2 regions of the Lysobacter sp. CA196 genome follow, and region 1 is predicted to be linked to the other one. Evidence: riboswitches for the same ligand, from Rfam matches in the RefSeq annotation. Region 1 holds a riboswitch; the other holds the start of a gene.
What was found. Region 1 has a riboswitch for S-adenosylhomocysteine ahead of ACTOWK_RS16175 (ATP-grasp domain-containing protein). Riboswitches for the same ligand answer to the same signal wherever they lie in the genome.
Positions count from the first base shown of each region.

Region 2: it holds a riboswitch for S-adenosylhomocysteine, as region 1 does, so the genes downstream of both, ahcY (adenosylhomocysteinase) here and ACTOWK_RS16175 (ATP-grasp domain-containing protein) in region 1, are expected to answer to the same signal.

Region 1 is NZ_JBQJIN010000019.1:5,236-15,754, forward strand. It holds gene ACTOWK_RS16145 (YceI family protein) at 1-631, opposite strand, end outside; gene ACTOWK_RS16150 (SixA phosphatase family protein) at 622-1,098, opposite strand; gene ACTOWK_RS16155 (nucleotide-binding protein) at 1,262-1,891, opposite strand; gene ACTOWK_RS16160 (AEC family transporter) at 2,073-2,981, opposite strand; gene ACTOWK_RS16165 (AAA family ATPase) at 3,359-4,849, shown strand; gene ACTOWK_RS16170 (gamma-glutamylcyclotransferase family protein) at 4,958-5,311, opposite strand; gene ACTOWK_RS16175 (ATP-grasp domain-containing protein) at 5,355-6,335, opposite strand; S-adenosyl-L-homocysteine riboswitch at 6,348-6,428, opposite strand; gene ggt (gamma-glutamyltransferase) at 6,723-8,453, opposite strand; gene ACTOWK_RS16185 (hypothetical protein) at 8,798-10,303, shown strand.
Region 2 is NZ_JBQJIN010000002.1:327,294-337,812, reverse strand. It holds gene ACTOWK_RS04135 (aspartate/glutamate racemase family protein) at 1-287, shown strand, start outside; gene ACTOWK_RS04130 (UDP-2,3-diacylglucosamine diphosphatase) at 378-1,205, opposite strand; gene ACTOWK_RS04125 (lysophospholipid acyltransferase family protein) at 1,202-2,947, opposite strand; gene metK (methionine adenosyltransferase) at 3,202-4,425, shown strand; gene ACTOWK_RS04115 (hypothetical protein) at 4,506-5,489, opposite strand; gene ACTOWK_RS04110 (prolyl oligopeptidase family serine peptidase) at 5,755-8,301, opposite strand; S-adenosyl-L-homocysteine riboswitch at 8,562-8,681, shown strand; gene ahcY (adenosylhomocysteinase) at 8,754-10,199, shown strand.

The DNA.
Region 1 (10,519 bases):
GCTTGGATTCGAGATGCTTGAACATGCCCGGCTTGAGCCGGACCTGCATGGTGAAACGCACCCGGTCGCCGAGTGCGAACTGCCAACCGTCCAGACCGTAGTCGTAACGGCTGACGCTGCCGTGGGCGATGGCGTCGCAGTCCTCGCCGGGACGGGCGCAGGCCGGCGCGCTGAGTACGAAGGTTTCCATGCGGCTGACCCCGTGCAGGGTCAGCTTGCCGCGCAAGGCGCCGCCGATGCGGACCAGGTCGGGCGCGTGCGGTTCGGACAGGAATTCGATGTAGGGATACAGCGGGGCATTGAAGAAGCGCTCGCCGCGGGCCAGGCGGGTGTAGCGCTCGGAGTCGCCGAGCTGCACCGCGCCGGTGGCCAGGCGGATGCGCACCTGGTGACGGCCGTCGGCCAGGGTGGTGACCTCGCCGTCGTAACGCGGGAACACCCCGGCGACCTTCTGGCCCCAGCGCGTGCGCAACTCGAAGCTGAAACGGGTGTGATCGGGGTCGAACACCTGGAACGTCGACTGCGCCCAGGCCGGGCAGGCGAACACCGCCGCCAGGGCGGCTGCGGCGACGACCCGACTGCGGAGGCGCCGCCAGCGCGACGGCGCCGGCCGCGCCGGGTTCACGGCCACCAAAAAGCGCTGAGCTGGGCCACTCCCGGTTCCAGTCCGGTGCCGACCGGAACGCTCAGTACCGCGATCCCGCCCGGCGGCATGCCGCGGTAATCGCCCGATTGGCCGCTGTGCAGCAGCGCGGCGAGACGTTCCAGGCCCGGGTTGTGGCCGACCAGCATCAGGCGTTCGGCTTCGATGTGGGTGTCGGCCAGGCCGATCAGCGTGCCGGGCGTCGCGTCGTAAACCGACGGCTCGATGCGCTGTTCGACATAGCCGATCGCGCCGAGCACGGCTTCCAGGGTCTCGCGCGTTCGTCGCGAGGGCGAGCACAGCACGCAGTCCGGGACCAGTTTGTTCTCGGCGAGCCAGCGGCCGGCGGCTTCGGCTTCGGCCAGGCCTTCGGCGGACAGGGGACGGTCGAGGTCGGCCTGGCCTTGGGCGGCCGGCTCGGCGTGGGCGTGGCGGAGCAGGATCAATTCGCGCATGGAGTGGGCAGTTCTGGCGGCGGAGGAAAACGGGGTCGGAAACGACAAGCGCGCGAAGGCTGGACGAATCGTTGCGACGTGCGAAGAGCGACGGTAGGAGGATGCCTGTCGGATCGGAATAAGGGTAGCGTCGGCGCCGAACGCGGCCGAGGCGGCGTCCCCGTTACTTCCGGATCCACTTCAGCAGCGGCTGCCAGTCGGCCTGGTGTTCGCGGATCTGTGCGGAGTGGTAGTCGAACAGGCTCTTGCCGAGCGCGGTCATCACCACATAGGCCTGGCTGTCGCGGATCTGCCCGACCACCGGGTAGGGCCATTCGCGCAGCAGCTCGATGGCCTGCTGCGAGGCGTTGGTCCAGGGCTTGAGTTTGTTGCCGACCAGGCCGACGCGGAGCTGGCCGCGGCGCACCCGCGGGTGCTGGGCCAGGGTGTCGAGGAAGGGCACGGTCGCTTCGATGTCGAGGGTCGAGGGCTGGATCGGCACCACCACCGCGTCGGCGATCTCCAGGAAACTTTCCAGATCGTCGGCCATCGCCCCGGCCGGCGCATCGATCACGGTGCGCTGGGCGTCGTCGGGCAGGCTTTTGCGCCAGGCCTTGCGGCGGGTGCCGTCGAGCGGCAGCACCGCGCTCTCCAGGACCGAGCGGCGTTGCGCCCAGCGGGTCGAGGAACCCTGGGGATCGGCGTCGATCAAGGCCGTACGCAGGCCATCGAGGGCCGCCTGGGCGGCAAGGTGGGTGGCGATCGTGGTCTTGCCGACGCCGCCCTTCGAACTGGCCACCAGCACGGTCTTCATGCGAGCTCCCTCCGGATGGAATCCGCAGCGTACACCGGGGGTGTGGCCGGGGCCATCACGAGGTGGGGCGATCACGTTGTGGAACGATCCGCGGCCGGGTGTCGGCTCGCGGCGGGCGGTCACGACTGCCCTGTGATCAGCCCGGCTTTGATCGGCCCGCTCGTGATCGGCCCGCTTGCGACTAGCTCGGGGCGACCCGCGCCCACAGCGGCAGGGTCAGCAGCGACAGCAGCAGGCCGTACCCGACCATGGCCGCGGCCAGGCGCGGGGCGAGTCGGTGGGCGATCGCCAGGGCGCTGGCGGTGACCATCGACGGCATCGCCGATTCGAGCACGGTGGTGCGGGCCATCTCGCCGTGCAGGCCCAGCAACGGCACCAGCGCCCAGGCCAGGGCCGGCATCAGCGCCAGCTTCAGGGCCAGGCCCGACAGCAGCGGCTTGAGCTCATCGCGCGGCAGGGCCAACCGCACCGACAGGCCGATGGTCAGCATCGCCAGCGGCAGCAAGGCGTCGGACAGGCGTTGCAGGCCGCCGGCGATCCAGCCCGGCGGCTCGGCCGGCATCACCGTGAACCCGATCAGCAGTGCCCACAATGGCGGGAAGCGCAGGACCCGGCGCAGCATGTCGGCGGCGCCCGGCGGGCGGTCGCCGCCGTAGCGCGCCAGCACCCACAGGCCGAAGGTCGACAGGATCAGGAAGGCGCCGAACTGGTCGTAGATCACCGCGTACGGCAGGGCGTGCTCGCCGATCAGGGCGCGGGTCAGCGGGTAGCCGAGAAAGCTGGTGTTGCCGTGGGCGACGGTGAGCAGCAGCACCGCATGTTCGTCGCGGCGGAACTTCAGCCAGCGCGACAGCGCGCCGACGCACAGCACGGTCGCGGCCAACAGCAGCCACGGCACCGCGGCGATGCCGATCAGGGCCGGTTCCAGATGCAGGCGCGGTGCATAGCGCAACACCGCCGCCGGCAGGCAGACATACAGCACGACCAGGTTGAGCGTCTGCGCGGCGTTGTCGGGCAACACGCGCGAGCGCTGGAACAGATAGCCCAGCCCCAGCATGGCCAGGACCAGGGCGAAGGCGTCGAAAGCCATGGGCGGGAATCGCGAACGTCGGCGGTAGGGCATGGTCGCGGTTGCGCGGCGCGGGCTCAAGGCGGCTTTAGGCGTAGCTGCACTTTAGCGGGCGGGTTGGAAGCAAGAGCAAGAGCAAGAGCAAGAGCAAGAGCAAGAGCAAATCCCCCCTGGCCTCCCTTTTTCAAAGGGGGGGACGCATCGGGTGGGTTCGTAAAGGGGCCGCATTCGATGGGGAATCGTCGTCGATGCGGCGGCCCAGGCCGTTGCCCCCTTTGGCAAAGGGGGCGAACGACCGCGCAGCGGGCGTGGGGGATTTGCCGTTGCTCCTGCTCTCACTTTCCGAAGCCTACCGATCCGCGCGCCGTATCATGTCGCGTCCACGGAAGAACGGCCTCATGAGCGAACTGCAAGACCTGACGGCGCTGATCCGCGCCAACACTGCATTGATCGTGATCGAGACCCGCGACGAGTCGCGGGTGATCGAGCTGTTCCGCCAGGTGTTGATGAACGTCTGGCGGGCGCTGTACCGCTGGTCGATCACCGAAGGCCTGCGCCGGGTCGATTTCGACCGCGACGACGAGGAAACCGAGGTCGCGCCGGACATCTCCAACACCTTGCAGTCGATCCGCGACGCCGACCAGCGCGGCATCTATCTGATGTTCGATGCGCACCCCTACCTGGGCTACGCCAGCACCCAACGCCAACTGCGCGAGATCGTCCAGCGCCGCGGTTGCCAGCCGCACGTGCTGGTGCTGATCGGGCACAAGGTCGAGTTGCCGCCGGACCTGGAGTCGCTGGCGGTGCGCCACCGGCCGAGCCTGCCGGACGCCAACGCTTTGCTCAAGCTGGTGCGCGAGGAAGCCGAGAACTACATGCGCGAGCACGGCGGGCGCCGGGTCGAGAGCGACGCCGAGGTGGTCAAGCAGATCGTGCGCAATCTGCAGGGCCTGGACCCGGTCGATGCGCGCCGCATCGCGCGCCATCTGATCTTCCGCGACGGCGCGATCGGCCCGGACGACCTGCCGGAACTGGCCAAGCTGAAGTTCGAGCTGCTCAACCGCTCCGGCCACCTGCATTACGAATACGACAGTGCGCGCATGAGCGAGGTCGCCGGCGCGCGCCGGATCAAGCGCTGGATCGAACAGCGCCGCGGCGTGTTCGTCAGCGGCGATGCGCCGCCCGGGCTGGACCCGCCCAAAGGCATTTTGCTGCTCGGCGTGCAGGGCTGCGGCAAGTCGATGATCGCCAAGGCGGTCGCGGCCGGTTTCGGGGTGCCGCTGGTGCGCCTGGACTTCGGCACCCTGTACGACAAGTTCCACGGCGAGACCGAGAAGAATCTGCGCGCGGCCTTGAGTTCGGCGGAACAGTTGTCGCCGGCGGTGCTGTGGATCGACGAGATCGAGAAAGGCCTGGCCGGCGACGGCGGCGACAGCGACGGCGGGGTGTCGCGGCGCGTGCTCGGTTATCTGCTGACCTGGATGGCCGAGCGCAAGTCGCGGCTGTTCCTGGTCGCGACCGCCAACCAGATCGATGCGCTGCCGCCGGAATTGCTGCGCAAGGGCCGTTTCGACGAGATCTTTTTCGTCGACCTGCCGGTCGCCGAAGTGCGCGAGGAATTGTTCGCCGGCCATCTGCGCAAGCGCGCGTTGAAGCCGGAAGGGTTCGACCTGGCCGGGCTCGCGCTGGCCAGCGACGGCTTCTCCGGCGCCGAGATCGAGCAGGCCATCGTCGCGGCGATGTACGCCGCGCATGCGGCGAACACGCCGCTGGCGGAGTTCCAGTTGCGCGCCGAGCTCAAGCAGACCCGGCCCTTGTCGGTGGTGATGAGCGAGCAGGTCGCGGCTCTGCGCGAATGGGCGCGCGGGCGCACGGTCGCGGCGGACTGAGGGTTCTTGCAACGCCGGGGATCGCGCGGCGATCCCCGGCGTGCGTTTTTGCGGGAGGGTTTTGCGGCGAGCGCTTGATCGGTCTGCCGTCAAGCGCCGACCGCCGCATCAGCCGCGCCGCTTCACGTACACCCACGCGCGCCGGCCCGACGCCAACTCGGCCGGCACGCGTTCGTAATCGTCGACTTCGTAGGCGTCGGCGTGAGCCAGTTCTGCGGCGGTGATCGCGAACACCATGCCGTCGACGCGGTCGTGCGGGTCGCCGCTGGCTTCGACGATGGGGTGATAGGCCTCGCCGCTGGTGGCGAGGACCTGCGCGTCTTCGATCTTGACCAGGCTGCGGCGATAGCCGACCAGCGCATCGGCCTCACCGGCGAGCAGGCGGCCGAAGGTGGCCTGCTGCACGCCGGCCTGCTGCAGGGTGCCGTAGGAAAACAAGGATTCGCTGAGTTCGGTAGGCATGCGGGCTCGGTTGCGCCGCCTCGCGGCGGCGCGGTGTAAAGGCTTATCCAGCGTCGAGCGTCGCCGATTCGCGCACGCTCGGCCAGCGCCGCGCCAGTTGTGCGGCGAACAAGGCCGCCGCCGGCGGATACGCGGCGAAGTGCAGGAAGGGTTCGATGAATTCCAGCTCCATCAGACGGAAGCCGTCGGCGGTCATCACCCCGTCCACGCGCACATAGGCCTGGTCGCGATAGCCGAGCTCGGCGACCGCGTCGAGCGCGTGCCGGGCTGCGGCGAGAATCGCCGGATCGGGCTCGGTCAAGCTCGCGCTGCCGCCGAAATCGGTCTGCACGCGGTAGTCGCCGGCATGGGGTTTCTTGAGCACGGCGTGGCTGTAGTGGCCGTCGAAGAACATCAGCGACCACTCGCCCTCGGCGACGATCTCGGCCATGAACGGCTGCACCAGGTAATCGAGTTCGCGCGGCAAGGCCGCCAGCGATTCGGCGAAGGCGGCCTGGCCGACCCGGCCGCGCACGGTATGCCAGGCGCCGCCGCTGACCGTGGGCTTGATCACCACGTCCTGGCCGGCCATCGCCGCGACCGTCTCGGCGAGCGCATCGCCGCGCGCCGAGACGGTCGGGATGATGGCGACGCCTTGAGCGGCGAGTTCGAGCAGGTAGCGCTTGTTGCTGTTCCAGCGCAGCAAGGGCAGTTCGTTGGCGATCGGCAGGCCGAGCGCCTCGATGCGGTCGTACCAGGCGAGGAAGTCGTCGTAATGGCGGAAATAGTCCCAGGTGGTGCGGACCAGGACCGCGTCGAAGCGCGTCCAGTCCACGGCCGGGTCGTTCCAGACGCAAGCGACCGGCTCGATGCCGTGGCCGTGCAGGGCGTCGACGAGACCGGCATCGTCGGGGTGGAATTCGGCATAGACCGTCGAGGTGACCAGGGCGAGCTGGAAGGGCTTCGAGGACAGGGCATGGGCGCCGATCGCGGCACCGAGGTGGAGCTTCGCGTCGTCGGACGCGGTATGAGAAACAACGGGCATGACGCCTCCTGGATCGGGAGGGCGCCCTTGTCTCGGCATCGCGGATCGAGCGTGGCGGAACGCGTCGGTTCCGTCGCAGCACCCCTCGGTCCGGACTGCGGATCGGCCATGAGGGCGATCCGCAACTGGTGCGCGGCGTCGTGACGACGCCGCGCGAATAGTGTTCGACAGCGGTGTCACTGCTGTCAATCGCGGCGGTCGCTTTATGAGTAGGAGCGGCGCGAGCCGCGACCGCGCTGGTTCGTGACGCTGCGAGGTCGCGACTTGCGTCGCTCCTACCCCGAAGCCGCTGGGGGTTGTGGGAACGGCGTGATCCGCGGTTGCGTCGGTTCATGACGCTGCGCGGTCGCGACTCGCGTCGCTCCTACCCTTGAAGCAGAAACTTTCTCAATACCCCGCGGCCTGGCCGTCCTTGCGCGACTCGCTGGCGCCGACGTAGCCGCCGTTCGGGTTGACCATGATCGCCTGGTAACCGCCGTAGGGGCCGTGGGCGAAGCGCACGCTGTGGCCGCGGCGCATCAGCTCGCGCACGGTCTCGTAGGCGAAGCCGCTCTCCAGGTCGAGTTCGCCGCCGTCGCTCATGACCGTGGCTTGGCCGGCCGGTTCGGTCGAGCCGTCGTGCTGCAGGCGCGGGGCGTCGCCGGCTTCCTGCAGGTTCATGCCGAAGTCGATCAGGTTGATGACGATCTGGGCATGGCCCTGCGGCTGCATCGCCCCGCCCATCACGCCGAACGACAGCCAGGGCTTGCCGTCCTTGGTCACGAACGCGGGAATGATGGTGTGGAAGGGGCGCTTGCCCGGCGCGAACGAATTGGGGTGGCCTTCCTTGAGCACGAACTGCTCGCCGCGGTCCTGGAAGATGAAGCCCAGGCCCGGCGGGGCCATGCCGCTGCCCATGCCGCGGTAGTTGGACTGGATCAGCGACACCATCATGCCGTCGGCATCGGCCACGGTCATGTAGATGGTGTCGCCTTCGTCGAGTTCCTTCGGCGTGGCGGGCTGCACTTCGCGCAAGGCCTTGTCCATCGAAATCAGCTTGCGCCGCTGCGCCGCGTACTCCTTGGAGATCAATTTCGCGACCGGCGATTTCGAGAACGCCGGGTCGGCGTACCAGCGCGCGCGGTCGGCGAAGGCCAGTTTCTTGGCCTCGGTGAACAGGTGCAGGTGCTCGACGCTGCCGAAGCCGTAGGACTTCAGGTCGTAGGGTTCGAGCAGGTTGAGGATCTGCAGCGCGGCGATGCCCTGGCCGTTCGGCGGCAGTTCCCAGACGTCGTAGCCGCGGTAGTTGGTGCTGACCGGCTCGACCCATTCGCCATGGTGGGCGGCGAGGTCGTCGTAGCTCAGGAAACCGTCGTTGGCCTTGAAGTAGGCGTCGATGGTGTGGGCGATCTCGCCCTTGTAGAACGCATCGCGCCCGCCCTTCGCGATCTTCTCCAGGGTGTTGGCGAGGTTCGGGTTCTTCCACATCTCGCCGGTGCGCGGGGCGCGGCCGTCGATGGTGAACTGCTCCTTGAAGCCCGGCCACTTCGACAAACGCGGCACCGAGGCGTTCCAGTAATAGGCGATGACCTCATGCACCGGATGGCCGTCGCGCGCATAGCGGATCGCCGGCGCCAGGTTCTCGGCCATCGGCTTGCGGCCGAAGCGTTCGTGCAGGGCGAACCAGCCGTCGACGGTGCCGGGCACGGTCACCGGCAGCGGGCCGTGCGGCGGAATGTCCTTGAGCCCGCGTTTCTGGAACTCGGCCAGGCTCAGCGACTTGGGCGAACGGCCCGAGCCGTTGTAGCCGTAGAGTTTTTTGCTCTTCGGGTCCCACACGATCGCGAACAGATCGCCGCCGATGCCGTTGCCGGTCGGCTCCATCAGGCCGAGCGCGGCGTTGGCGGCGATGGCCGCATCGACCGCGCTGCCGCCGGCCTTCATCACGTCGAGCGCGATCTGGGTGGTCAGCGGATGCGAGGTCGCGGCGATCGCGTGCGGGGCATAGACCTCGCTGCGGGTGGCGAAGGCCTTGCCGCTGATGCGGTCGGCGGCCGGTGCGGACAGCGGCAGGGCGAGCGCGCAGGCCAGGGCGAGCAGCGCCAGGCCGCGGCGGGGCGCGGTGATCGGTCGGGACATGCGGTGCCTCTCCAGGTGAAGCCCGACCATAACGCAGCCCGGCGACCGCGCGCCTGGGCCGAAGGTTGACCCGCCAGGCGCCGAACCGGATCGGGCGGCTTGGCTACCTCGCTTTCCGCCCCTGCCGCTTTCCGCTCCTGCTGCTGCTTTCCGCTCCTGCTTCTGCTTCGCTCTCCGAGTCCCGAGTCCCGAGTCCCGAGTCCCGAGTCCCGAGTCCCCAGTCCCAAGTCCCAAGTCCCAAGTCCCGAAGTACCCTAGGGTTAACCCTAGCTCGGGCACGTACCAGCTGTTTCTGCACAATCCGCGTCCATACGCTGCGTTCAAGTACCCAGGGGGTGGCCGCGATGAGCTTTCCAGAGTTCGACAGTGCGTTCCGTTTCGCCCAGTTGCCGAATCTGATCGATCACCTGCTGCACCCACAGCCGTCGTCGCAGCCGCTGCCGCAGGAGACCGCGCCGCCGGTCACCCTGGCGAGCGCTCCGGTCGAGCTGCCGTACTCGCCGTATGCGCCGGTCGACACCACCGCGCAGGAGCCTTTCAGTGAACAGCTCTACGGCCAGCAGCCGCAGAAGGCCATCGACACTTCGCTGGCCGAGCTGTCCAGCGACGTCTACAAGACCGACGGCACCGGCACCACCGGCTGGACCCGGCTCACCCCCGAGCAGCTGATCGACCTCAAGGGGCCCGACGGCAAGCCGGCCGGCATCGACCCGGCCTCGCTGGAGACCGAAGGCACCAGCTTCCGCGCCGCGGTCTACACCAACAACAACGGCCAGTACGTGGTGGCCTTCGCCGGCACCAACGGCTTCAGCCCGTTCGGCGACGGCGACATCGCCAACGACGTCGGCCAGGGCCTGGGCTTCGAGACCAGCCAGTACAAGCAGGCGGTCGCGCTGGCCAAGGAAGCCGAGGCCGCGTTCGGCGACAACGTCGTGTTCACCGGTCACTCGCTCGGCGGCGGCCTGGCCTCGACCGCGGCGCTGGCCACCGGCAACACCGCGGTGACCTTCAATGCCGCCGGCCTCAGCAACGACACCTTGCGCGACCTGGGCTTCAGCCCGCACGACGCGCGTTCGCAGGCCGAGGACGGGCAGATCCGCCGCTACAACGTCGACGGCGACCCGCTGACCGGCGTGCAGCAGAGCGTCGAAGTGCTCAACGGCACGCCCGATGCGGTCGGTTACGAGCTCAACCTCGAGCATCCCGAGGGCTGGCCGAACGTGCTCAGCGCGCACGGCGCCGCGACCGTGATCGAGGCGATGAAGACCCAGACCCCGACCCCGACCGAGAGCATCGAAGGCGACGAACTCGGCGTCCTCGACCGCATGGCCGAGACCGGTTCGGAAACCGCGATCGACCTGCTCGGCGACGGCGCCCAGGAACTGATCGACCTCGGCGTCGACGCCTTCAACGTCGGCTACGACTTCGGCGGCGACCTCGACGGCGTGATCAACAACGAATACGCCGACGGCCGCTACATCGACGGCACCTTCAAGCTCACCGGCGACCTCGCCGAGGGCACGCTGAACCTGGCCGGCGACGTCGGCCGCGGCGGCTTCAACCTGGTCGGCGACGTTGCCGAAGGCAGCGGCGAACTGGCCGGCGGCCTGATCCGCGACCTCGGCGAATACGTCGGCCTCAAGGATGCCGGCGACACCCTCGGCGGCTGGATCGAGGACGGCGGGCAGATCCTCGGCGACGTGTCCGAAGGTGCCGGCGAACTGACCGAGATCGTGTTCGATGGCCTGGGCACCGCGACCGAGGCCACCCTCGACTTCGCCGGCGATGTCGCCGAAGGCACGGTCAAGGTCCTCGACGACGTCGGCAGCTTCCTCAATCCCTTCGACTGAGACTCGGATGCGAGCGCGGTGACGGCATGAGCGCGCGGCAGCGGGCTCGGTCGCCGCGTCCGCGCGCGAACCGCATCGGCATCGCTTACCCGTCGGCGCGGCTGCGCTACGATCCATGCATCCGGCTACGGTCGTCTTCCAGAGCAGGCGCCTCGTCATGAATCTTCCGCATCCGAACCCGCGTGGCGCAGCCTCGCGCGTGATGGCCGCCGCCAT
Region 2 (10,519 bases), on a different contig from region 1:
AGCTCGGCGCGTTCGGCCTGGACTATCTGCGGCCGAGCGCGGAAGAGCGCGCGCAGATCGGCCGGATCATCATGGACGAGCTGGTCTACGGCACGTTCAAGCCCGAGTCGGTGGCGTATTTCGAACAGGTCATCGGCCGGCTGAGGGATGCCGGCTGCGATGCGGTGGTGCTCGGTTGCACCGAGATTCCCCTGATCGTCAGCGACGAGAATTCGCCGCTGCCGACTTTGGATTCGACCCGGTTGCTGGCGCAGGCGGCGTTGCGGCGGTCGATGTCGGGCGTTTGATGGCTTCGGGTGAAGCGGCCGGGAGGCCCTCACCCCGGCCCTCTCCCGCAGGCGGGAGAGGGAGCAAAGCGAGATCGAGCCTCCGCTAACTCAAGCCGCGTGCGGCAGCGAGCCCGGCAGTTGCCGCGGCGCGCGTGCCGGCAACAACGCCAGGGTTTCACCGGTGTGGGACAACAGGCGCAAGGTGCCGTCGGGGTCTTCGGCCAGCGCGGTCAGGCTTTCGACCCAGTCGCCGTCGTTGGCGTAGACGCAGCCGTCGCGCTCGAACAGGGCCGCGCGATGGATGTGGCCGCAGACGATGCCGTCGAGGCCGCGCCGGCTGGCGTCGCCCAGGCCGGCCTGGACGAAGCGCGAGATATAACGCTCGGCCGCGCCGCTCTGGCGTTTGAGGAAATCCGCCAACGACCAATAGCGCAGGCCGAAGCGGCGGCGCACCCGGTTGGTCAGGCGGTTGCTGGTCAGGATGCGCTCGTACAGCCAGTCGCCGAACTTCTCCTGCATGCCGCCGAACTGGGTCACGGTGTCGTAATCGTCGCCGTGGGTCACCAGCAGGCGGCGGCCGTCGGCGGTGAGGTGGATCGCCCGCCGCCGCACTTGCATGCGCGGCAACACCAGACCGCAGAAACGCCGGATCGAGCGGTCGTGGTTGCCGGGCACATAGATCAACTCGGTGCCGGCGCGCACCAGCGCATGCAAGGCCTCGACCACGCGGTACTGGGCCGAGCCCCAGGCGGCGCGGCGCTGCGCCATCCACCACAGGTCGACGATGTCGCCGACCAGGTACAGGCGATCGCAACGCAAACTCTGCAGAAAGTCAGCGAATTCCTCGGCATGGCAGTGCTTGGCTCCGAGATGCACGTCGGAGACGAACACGGCTCTGCGGCGTACCGGCAATTGCACGATCGATGCAGGACTCATGACACGGCCTCGCTGGCGACGGGTTCGATGCCGGACTCGGCCGCGCGCGGCGCGGCACCGAGATAGCGCTCGCGCTTCTTCGGGCGCAGGCGCTGCAAGTCCACTTCGATCAGGCCGTCGACCGCGTCGCTGAAAGCCGGGTCGACGCCGAACGCGAGGAAACGCGCACCGCCGGGTTCGCACAGGTCGGTGTATTGCTTGTAGAGCATCGGCAGGCTCGCGCCGAGCGCATCGAGATTGCCCTTGAGCACGCGGAAGGCGGTGGCCGCATCGAGCGCGTCGAACTGCGGCGGCGCGGCCCGGTAGACGAAGGGCTGCTTCGACACGGTCGCCGATTCTGCGCTGCCGTAATAGCGGGCGTAGTAAGCGACGATCTGCTCGCGCGCATCGGCCGGCAGGGCCGCACTGATCGAGACCGGCCCGAACAGGTAGCGCACGCCGGGATGCCGGCACAGGTAGGCGCCGATGCCCTGCCACAGATAATCGATGCTGCGGCTGCCCCAGTACTCGGGCACGACGAAGCTGCGGCCGAGCTCCATGCCATGGGCCAGGCGCGGCACCGCGTCGTCGGCATAGCGGAACAAGGACGCGGTATACAGCCCGGCCAGGCCGCGTTCGGCCAGCACCCGGCTGCCGCGCGCGATGCGGTAGGCGCCGGCGATCTTCGCCTCGGCCGCGTCCCACAGCACGATGTGTTCGTACCAACTGTCGAAGACGTCGACGTCGAGACGCTGGCCGGTGCCCTCGCCGACCGCGCGGAAGGTCAGCTCGCGCAGACGGCCGATCTCGCGCAGCAGGGGCGCGCCGGCCGGCAACACCCCGACCCGGATCTGTTTGCCGTCGACGGTCTGGCCCAGCGATTCCATCGCCTCGATCCCGGCCCGCACCAGCGCCGGATCGACCGCGTCGATCAACGGCTCCGGCCCGATCGGCGCGGCGCGCTCGCGCGGCGTACCGATCGCGTGCAGTTCGCGCCGCACCTCGCGCAACAAGCGCTCGGCGTCGCCATCGAACGGCAGTTGCAAGGGCCGGCCGATGCGCAGCGCCACCCGGCGCGCACGGCGGGCGAACATCTCGCGCGCCAGCAAGGCGGTGCCGGCCGGCTTGAACAAGGCCGAGGCGCCGTAGAACAGCGCCGAGTTGCGCGCCTCGATCCGCACCGGCAGCACCGGCGCGGCGGTCTTGCGGGCGAAGCGCAGGAACCCGCGCCGCCAGCGCCCGTCGGTGACCCCGCGCAGCCCGAGCCGGGCGACTTCGCCGGCCGGAAACACGATCACGCATTGTTCGGCCTGCAGCGCGGCCTCGATCGCGTGCAGGCTGTCGGGGCTCGGCCGGCCGCCCAGAATGCGCACCGGCAGGATCAGGCCTTCGAGGCCGTCGAGCGCCGACAGCAAATCGTTGGCGACGATGCGGACGTCGCGGCGCACGCGGCCGACCGCATCGAGCAAGGCCAGGGCGTCGACCGCCCCGGACGGATGGTTGGCGACGATCAGCAGGCGCCCGGTCGCGGGAATCCGCTGCAGTTCGGCGGCCTCGACCAGGTAGCGCGCCTGCAGGAAATCCAGGGCGGCGGTGACGAAGGCGAAGCCGCGCAGGTGGCCGTTCTCGGCCAGGAAGCCATCGACCCGGTCGAATTTCGACCAGCGCCCGATGGTGCGGAGCAAAGGACGGGCGATCCCGGCCCGGCGACCCCGGAACCATTGCGGGAAGCGCTCTTGCAGTCGGCGTTCGAATTGCAGCATCGGCGTCGCATCGGCGGCGGTATGCCGGCAGCCTGAGCCGGAGCGGCGACAGGATCATGGCGGTTTCGGGTCAGTCCGGTGACAGGGCCGGCTGAGGCCCAGGACGGGCTTTTTCCCCGAAGATTCCGGACATAGGCCGCAGTTAAAGACCGCTTAACCCCCGGCAACCCCAAGACACGGCACAATGCGCGCTCGCGGCCGACCCTGTATTATGTGCGGCCATCTTTCTATCCGAATACGAGGATATAGCCTCGATGTCCAGCTACCTGTTCACCTCCGAATCCGTCTCCGAAGGCCACCCGGACAAGATCGCCGACCAGATCTCCGACGCCGTCCTCGACGCCATCCTGGCCCAGGACAAGCGCGCGCGCGTGGCCTGCGAGACGATGGTGAAGACTGGCGCGGCCATCGTCGCCGGCGAAGTCACCACCAATGCGTGGGTCGACATCGAGGCGATCGCGCGCAAGGTCATCAACGACATCGGCTACGACAATTCCAACGTCGGCTTCGACGGCCACACCTGCGCGATCATCAACATGCTCGGCAAGCAGTCGCCCGACATCGCCGCCGGCGTCGACCGCAAGAAGCCGGAAGAACAGGGCGCGGGCGACCAGGGCCTGATGTTCGGCTACGCCTGCAACGAGGCCCCGGAATTCATGCCGGCGCCGATCTACTACTCGCACCGCCTGGTCGAGCAGCAGGCCAAGATCCGCAAGGCCAAGAATTCCAAGCTGCCCTGGCTGCGTCCGGACGCGAAGTCGCAGGTCACCCTGCGCTACGACGCCGAGCACAAGGTAGTCGGCCTCGACGCCGTGGTCCTGTCGACCCAGCACGATCCGGGCATCAAGCAGAAGGACCTGGTCGAAGGCGTGTACGAGCACGTCCTCAAGCCGGTGCTGCCGAAGGCGTGGCTCGAGAAGCTGCCGAAGAGCAAGGTCCACATCAACCCGACCGGCATCTTCGTGATCGGCGGCCCGGTCGGCGACTGCGGCCTGACCGGCCGCAAGATCATCGTCGACAGCTACGGCGGCATGGCCCGTCACGGCGGCGGCGCGTTCTCGGGCAAGGATCCGTCGAAGGTCGACCGTTCGGCCGCTTACGCCGCGCGCTACGTCGCCAAGAACATCGTCGCCGCCGGCCTGGCCGACAAGTGCGAAGTGCAGGTCTCCTACGCCATCGGCGTGGCCGAGCCGACCTCGATCTCGGTCACCACCTTCGGCACCGGCAAGATCAGCGACGACAAGATCGAGAAGCTGATCCGCAAGCACTTCGACCTGCGCCCGTACGGCATCGTCAAGATGCTCGACCTGATCCACCCGGTCTACCAGCTCACCGCCGCCTACGGCCACTTCGGCCGCAAGCCGAAGGAAGTCAGCTACCTCGACAGCGCCGGCAAGAAGCAGACCGCGACCGCGTTTTCGTGGGAAAAGACCGACAAGGCCGACGACCTGCGCAAGGATGCCGGGCTGAAGAAGTAAGCCGGAAGCGATACTGCATCAAGAGAAAGGGCCGCGAAAGCGGCCCTTTTTCGTTGGCAAGACACTGATCGGCCGGACCCTCACTGATGCACGGGCGCCGTGCTGCTCTGGGCCAGATTCTGCCCGCGGCTCGAGACCGTCTGCGCCGAGTAGTCGGGATACAGCGCCATGGCCTCGCGCCCCATCTGCCGCTCCAACTGCGGATAGCGTTCCGAATCGGCCTTGGCCAGTTCCACGCTCATGCCGTGCCCCGACGCCTCCGGCGGATCGGTCGCCAGGAACACCATCTGGTTGGTCTCCGACCCGCCGACGCCGATCTTGCCGATCGCCGCGTGGCCGCCGTGCTTCATGTATTCCACGGTCAAGGCCGACGCCAACTGCCGGGCTTCCGAAGCGAACGGCTTATCGTCGTCTTCCTCGCAATTGACCAGTTCCTTGGGAATCTTGGCGAGGATCTGGTTGTACACCTCATGCATCGGATGCTTCGCCTCGGATAAGCGCAGATCGGTCTCAGGACCCGAACCGGAGGCTTGCTTGCGCTCGTCGCGATCGGCCAGAACCGTCGCGGCCTGCGCGGGCGCCGCGCTCTTGGACAAGGTCGCCCGTTGCACCGTATCGCCAGCGTCGGCCGAGGTCCGATAGCCGTGCAGGTACTCGAGCTTGTTGCGTTCGCTCTTCAGCGAAAAGTCCAAGACGCCGTCGGACCGGCCGATCGAGCATCCCGGCGCCATCGCGCTTTCCGGTTCGAAGCCTTTGTGTTCCAGCCAGCCCTCGATCTTGCCGGCGAGCCAACGATCGCTGGGATCGGAATACACCAAGAACGCGTTCGCCTTGTCGGCGCCACCGAACCCGGAGGTCTCCCAGGCTTTGTTCAAGGCTTCTTCGTAAACGCCCCAGTTGCCGTTCTTTTCGCTGCAGTCGGAGTACACGTGCGCCAGCGCGATCTTGTCGCCCTTGACCAGGCCGATCGCCACGCATCCGCTCAGGCCGTCGGTCATAAGCCTGGTGTTTCCGGCGTCGGCCACCAGCCATTCGTCCGCTCCCACTTTCACATGCGTCGTCATCGCCGTCTCCTCATGCAAGCCCTCGTCCGTCGCGAGACCGCCACCACGGCGCCCTCGCCGGCCGCGCGGCGCTCGAACGTCCACATCGGAAATCCGGATGCGTCGTTGCAGCGCATTACACGCAGAAAGCTCGCAAAAGCGGCCGCGGCCGCAGTCCGACGCGCGCAGCGGAGGTCGTGGCGCCGCATCTCGCGTCTACATAAGCAAAAACGGAGCGCAAGCGCTCCGTTTTCGCTGGTTCGCAGCTGCGGCGATGGCGCGAGAGCTACTTCGCCGTCGCCGACGTGGCCTTCCCCTTCGTGGCGGGTGCCGCTTCGGGCTTGGCGTTCTTCACGTACTGATCGAGCCAGCGGCTGGTCTCGGCCAACAGGTGCAGGATCGATTCGCGCGCACGGTAGCCGTGGCTTTCGTTCGGCAGCATCACCAGGCGCGCCTTGCCGCCGAGGCCCTTGATCGCGGCGAACAGGCGCTCGCTTTGGATCGGGAAGGTGCCGGAGTTGTTGTCCTGCTCGCCATGGATCAGCAGCAGCGGGTCCTTGATCTTGTCGGCGTAGTTGAACGGCGACATGGCCTGGTAGGTCGATTCGGCCTGCCAGTAGTTGCGCTCTTCGGCCTGGAAGCCGAACGGGGTCAGGGTGCGGTTGTAGGCGCCGCTGCGGGCGATGCCGGCCTTGAACAAGCGCGTGTGGGCGAGCAGGTTCGCGGTCATGAACGCGCCGTAGGAGTGGCCGCTGACCGCGATGCGTTCGCGGTCGGCGACGCCGCGGCGCACCACGTCGTCGACCGCCGCCTGCGCGCTCGCAGTGAGCTGCTCGATATAGCTGTCGTTGGGCTCGCGCTCGCCCTCGCCGACGATCGGCATCGACGGGTTGTCGAGCACGGCATAGCCCATCGCCAGATACGGCAGCGGGCCCCAATAGCTGACCGCGTTGAAGCGATACGGCGAACCGTAGACCTGGCTGGCCGCGGCCGCCGACTTGAATTCGGCCGGATAGGCGTACATCAGCAGCGGCAGCGGGCCGTCGCGCTTGGCGTCGAAACCCGGCGGCAGGTACAGGTCGGCGGTCAGATCGACGCCGTCGCCGCGCTTGTAACGGATCTGTTCTTTCTTGATGTCCTTGAGCTGCGGCGTCGGATGCGGGAAACGGGTCAGTGCGAGCGGCGCCGCGTCGGCGGCTGACAGATCGCGCAAATACAGATTGCCCGGCTCGGTCGGCGACTCGCGCAGGGTCAACAATCGCTGGCCTCGATCGTCGAGCACGACCTGCGGCGTTTCGTAATACGGCGCCTGCGAATGGAACAGCCGCGTCCGTTGCTGGTCGGCCAGGTCGTAGCGGTCGAGAAACGGACGGTCGCCTTCCGGCGATGCGCCCTGGCCGATGTAGAACAGGCTCGCGCCATCGGCCGCAGTCAGCAGGCGGCGTTGGCCGTTGGCGTCGCGGATGCTGACCGGTTCGCCGGGGTCGTTGTAGCGGTCTTCGCTGAGCCCTTCGAACACCAGCTCGGGGGCGCGATCGCCGTGGTCCGGCGCGATCCGCCATTGCCGAGTCTGCCGCGTCTTCCACCAGGACTCGTCGACCAGGGCCAGGTCGCCGCGGCCCCAATGCGCGCCGGCGTAACGCGCGCCAAGGCGCATCAGCGTCTGCGGCGGACGTTCGAACGGCGCCGCCTGCATCAGCACCGCATCGCGAATCTCGGTCTTGCGCGCCGGGTCGCCGCCGTCCTGGGCCTCGGCCCAGACCAGGGTCGCCGGCGCATCGCCGCGCCAGGCGATCTCGCGCACGCCGGTCGGCACCGCGTCGTTGCCGGTCGGCAAGCCGTCGACCAAGGGCAAACGCGCGATCTCGTGCTCGAACTTGCCGTCCGGCGCCAACACTTCGATGCGGTGGGCGAACATCGACACCGGCACCTGATACGAGAACGGCCGCTCGACTCGCGTCGCCAACACATGGCGGCCGTCCGGCGACGGCGTCGCCGCCAGGTACAACTGCGGCGCACCGGCGCGGACCACCGCACCGGCCAGGTCGACGGTGGCGAGTTGCGAACGCAGGTAGTACTCGAACACGCGCGCATCGCTCTCGTTGCGCAATAAATCCTGATAGGTGCGGATCTGCCGCACCGTCGCGCTGATCTCGGTTTCCTGCATCGCCGGCCCGGTCGGGGTGGCGTTCGCCGGCGGCGCTTCGCCCTGCCCTTCGGGCTGCAGCTGCACCAGCAGGCGGCGGCTGTCGGGCATCCAGGCATAACCGCGGCCGGACACGGTGTTGACGCCGGACACCAGCTTATGTGCGCGGCGCTGTTCGACTTCGACCAACCACAGCTCGTTCGCGCCGCTGGCGCTGTCGACGCGATTGAAGGCGATCCAGCGCTGGTCGGGCGACCACTCCAGGGTCGCCAACGACAACGGCGTGGGCAGGCCTTCCACGTTCGAGCTTTTGCCGCTGGCGATATCGAGCAGGCTCAGGCCGGCGCCGAACGCGAAGCGGCTCTGCGCCCGCGTGCGCGGATGAATGCGCAGGCCGGCGAGTTTGAGTTCGGGTTGCGCGACCACCTCGATGCCCGGCAGCGACGGCGTCTGCACCAGGGCGACCCGGTCGCGCTTCGGGCTGGTGAACATCTGCGGCGGCCGCGGTGCGTCGACGATGGCCTGCAAGGCCTTCGGCGGCAGCTGATAACCGCTGCCGGGCGCGGTCTGCGCGGTCGCCGCCACCGGCAGCAGGAGCAGCAACAAACCCGGCCAACGCAGGGCCCGTGATGGCGGCTTCAGAGAGGACAGACTGATGTGGCCTATGCGTCGCGCGGCTGAGTTCATGCTCGATCCGATTCGTGAGTGATGAAAATCCCGGGGCGCCCTGCCTGCATCGGCTCGCATGGCGGCCGTGCCGTTGGGCTTCGGTCGGGGCCGGCCCGCCCGAGCTTAGCCCGCGGCCGCGGTCGCCGGCCTATGCCATAGGGGCTGTTCGGGACGGCCCCGGCGCGGTCCGCGCGGTTCCGCGATGAACGTCATATTCAGGCGCATCCGGCCCGGCGCCGTGCGGCGGTCATGGGCGCCGCGATATACTGCGCGCTCAGCCCGCCGAGGGGCGCTGCGACCGTCATCCGCGGAACTTTCCGCAAAGCCCGTACCCGCTACGGACTTCCAGAATGACGGCCAGGCTCGGCGAGGCGTAGTCCCAACGGCGCCCGGTTTGAGCGATCGCTTTCGAGCGATGACTCGCCGGACCCGGCATCCGCCGGCTCCCCAAAGAACTGGAGCGACACAGCATGAACGCAGTACCGAAGACCTTCTCGACCGAAGGCGACTACAAGGTTGCCGACATCACCCTGGCCGATTGGGGCCGCAAGGAAATCGACATCGCCGAGCACGAAATGCCGGGCCTGATGTCGATCCGCAAGAAGTACGCCGCCGCGCAATCGCTCAAGGGCGTGCGCGTGACCGGCTCGCTGCACATGACCATCCAGACCGCGGTGCTGATCGAGACCCTGCGCGACCTCGGCGCCGACGTGCGCTGGGCTTCGTGCAACATCTTCTCGACCCAGGACCACGCCGCCGCCGCGATCGCCGCGAGCGGCACGCCGGTGTTCGCCTGGAAGGGCGAGTCGCTGGAAGAGTATTGGGACTGCACCCTGGAAGCGCTGACCTTCCCGGGCGACGGCGCGGTCAAGTTCCGCGGCCCGGAACTGGTCGTCGACGACGGCGGCGACGTCACCCTGCTGATCCACAAGGGCTATGAACTCGAAAATGGCGACGGCTGGGTCAACACCCCGTCGGGCAACCACGAAGAACAGGTCATCAAGAACCTGCTCAAGCGCGTGCATGCCGAGCGTCCGGGCTTCTGGCACGAAGTCGTCAAGCATTGGAAGGGCGTCTCCGAAGAGACCACCACCGGCGTGCACCGCCTGTACCAGCTCGCCGAAGCCGGCTCGCTGCTGGTCCCGGCGATCAACGTCAACGACTCGGTCACCAAGTCGAAGTTCGACAACCTCTACGGTTGCCGCGAGTCGCTGGCCGACGGCCTCAAGCGCGCGATGGACGTGATGCTGGCCGGCAAGGTCGCGGTGGTCTGCGGTTACGGCGACGTCGGCAAGGGCTCGGCCCACTCGCTGCGCGCTTACGGCGCCCGCGTCGTGGTCACCGAGATCGACCCGATCAACGCCCTGCAGGCGGCGATGGAAGGTTTCGAAGTCAACACCGTCGAGAGCACCCTCGGCCGCGGCGACATCTACGTCACCACCACCGGCAACAAGGACGTGCTGACCCTGGCCCACATGCAGCAGATGAAGGACCAGGCCATCGTCTGCAACATCGGCCACTTCGACAACGAGATCCAGGTCGATGCGCTGGCCGCGTCGGGCGCCAAGCGCCTGAACATCAAGCCGCAGGTCGACAAGTACACCTTCGCCGGCGGCAATTCGATCTTCCTGCTGGCCGAAGGCCGCCTGGTCAACCTCGGTTGCGCCACCGGCCACCCGAGCTTCGTGATGTCCAACTCGTTCGCCAACCAGACCCTGGCGCAGATCGAGCTGTGGGCGAACAAGGAAACCTACGAAGCCAAGGTCTACATCCTGCCGAAGAAGCTCGACGAAGAAGTCGCGCGTCTGCACCTCGAAAAGATCGGCGTGAAGCTGACCACCCTGACCGACGACCAGGCCAAGTACCTGGGCGTCTCGGTCGACGGCCCGTACAAGCCGGACCATTACCGCTACTGACCGGTCCCGCCGCAAGGCGGATCGATGCGACAAGAGAAACGGGCGCTTCGGCGCCCGTTTTTTTGTGTGCGGCGCCGATTCAGGGCCGTACGATCGGGCGGACAGGCCCTGGTGCGAGCGGCGAGGCGACGGAGCGGCGCAGCCAAGCGCAGCATCGCAGTCGCGGCTTGCGCCGCTCCTACCCCTGATACGCGGCTTTGGGGTAGGAGCGGCGCAAGCCGCGACCACCATGCAGCACGAGCGATGCATAGACCCGGTGACTGGATTGAATGGCTCACGAGGCACACTTGAATCCCTCACGACTGAATCGGCGAATCGCC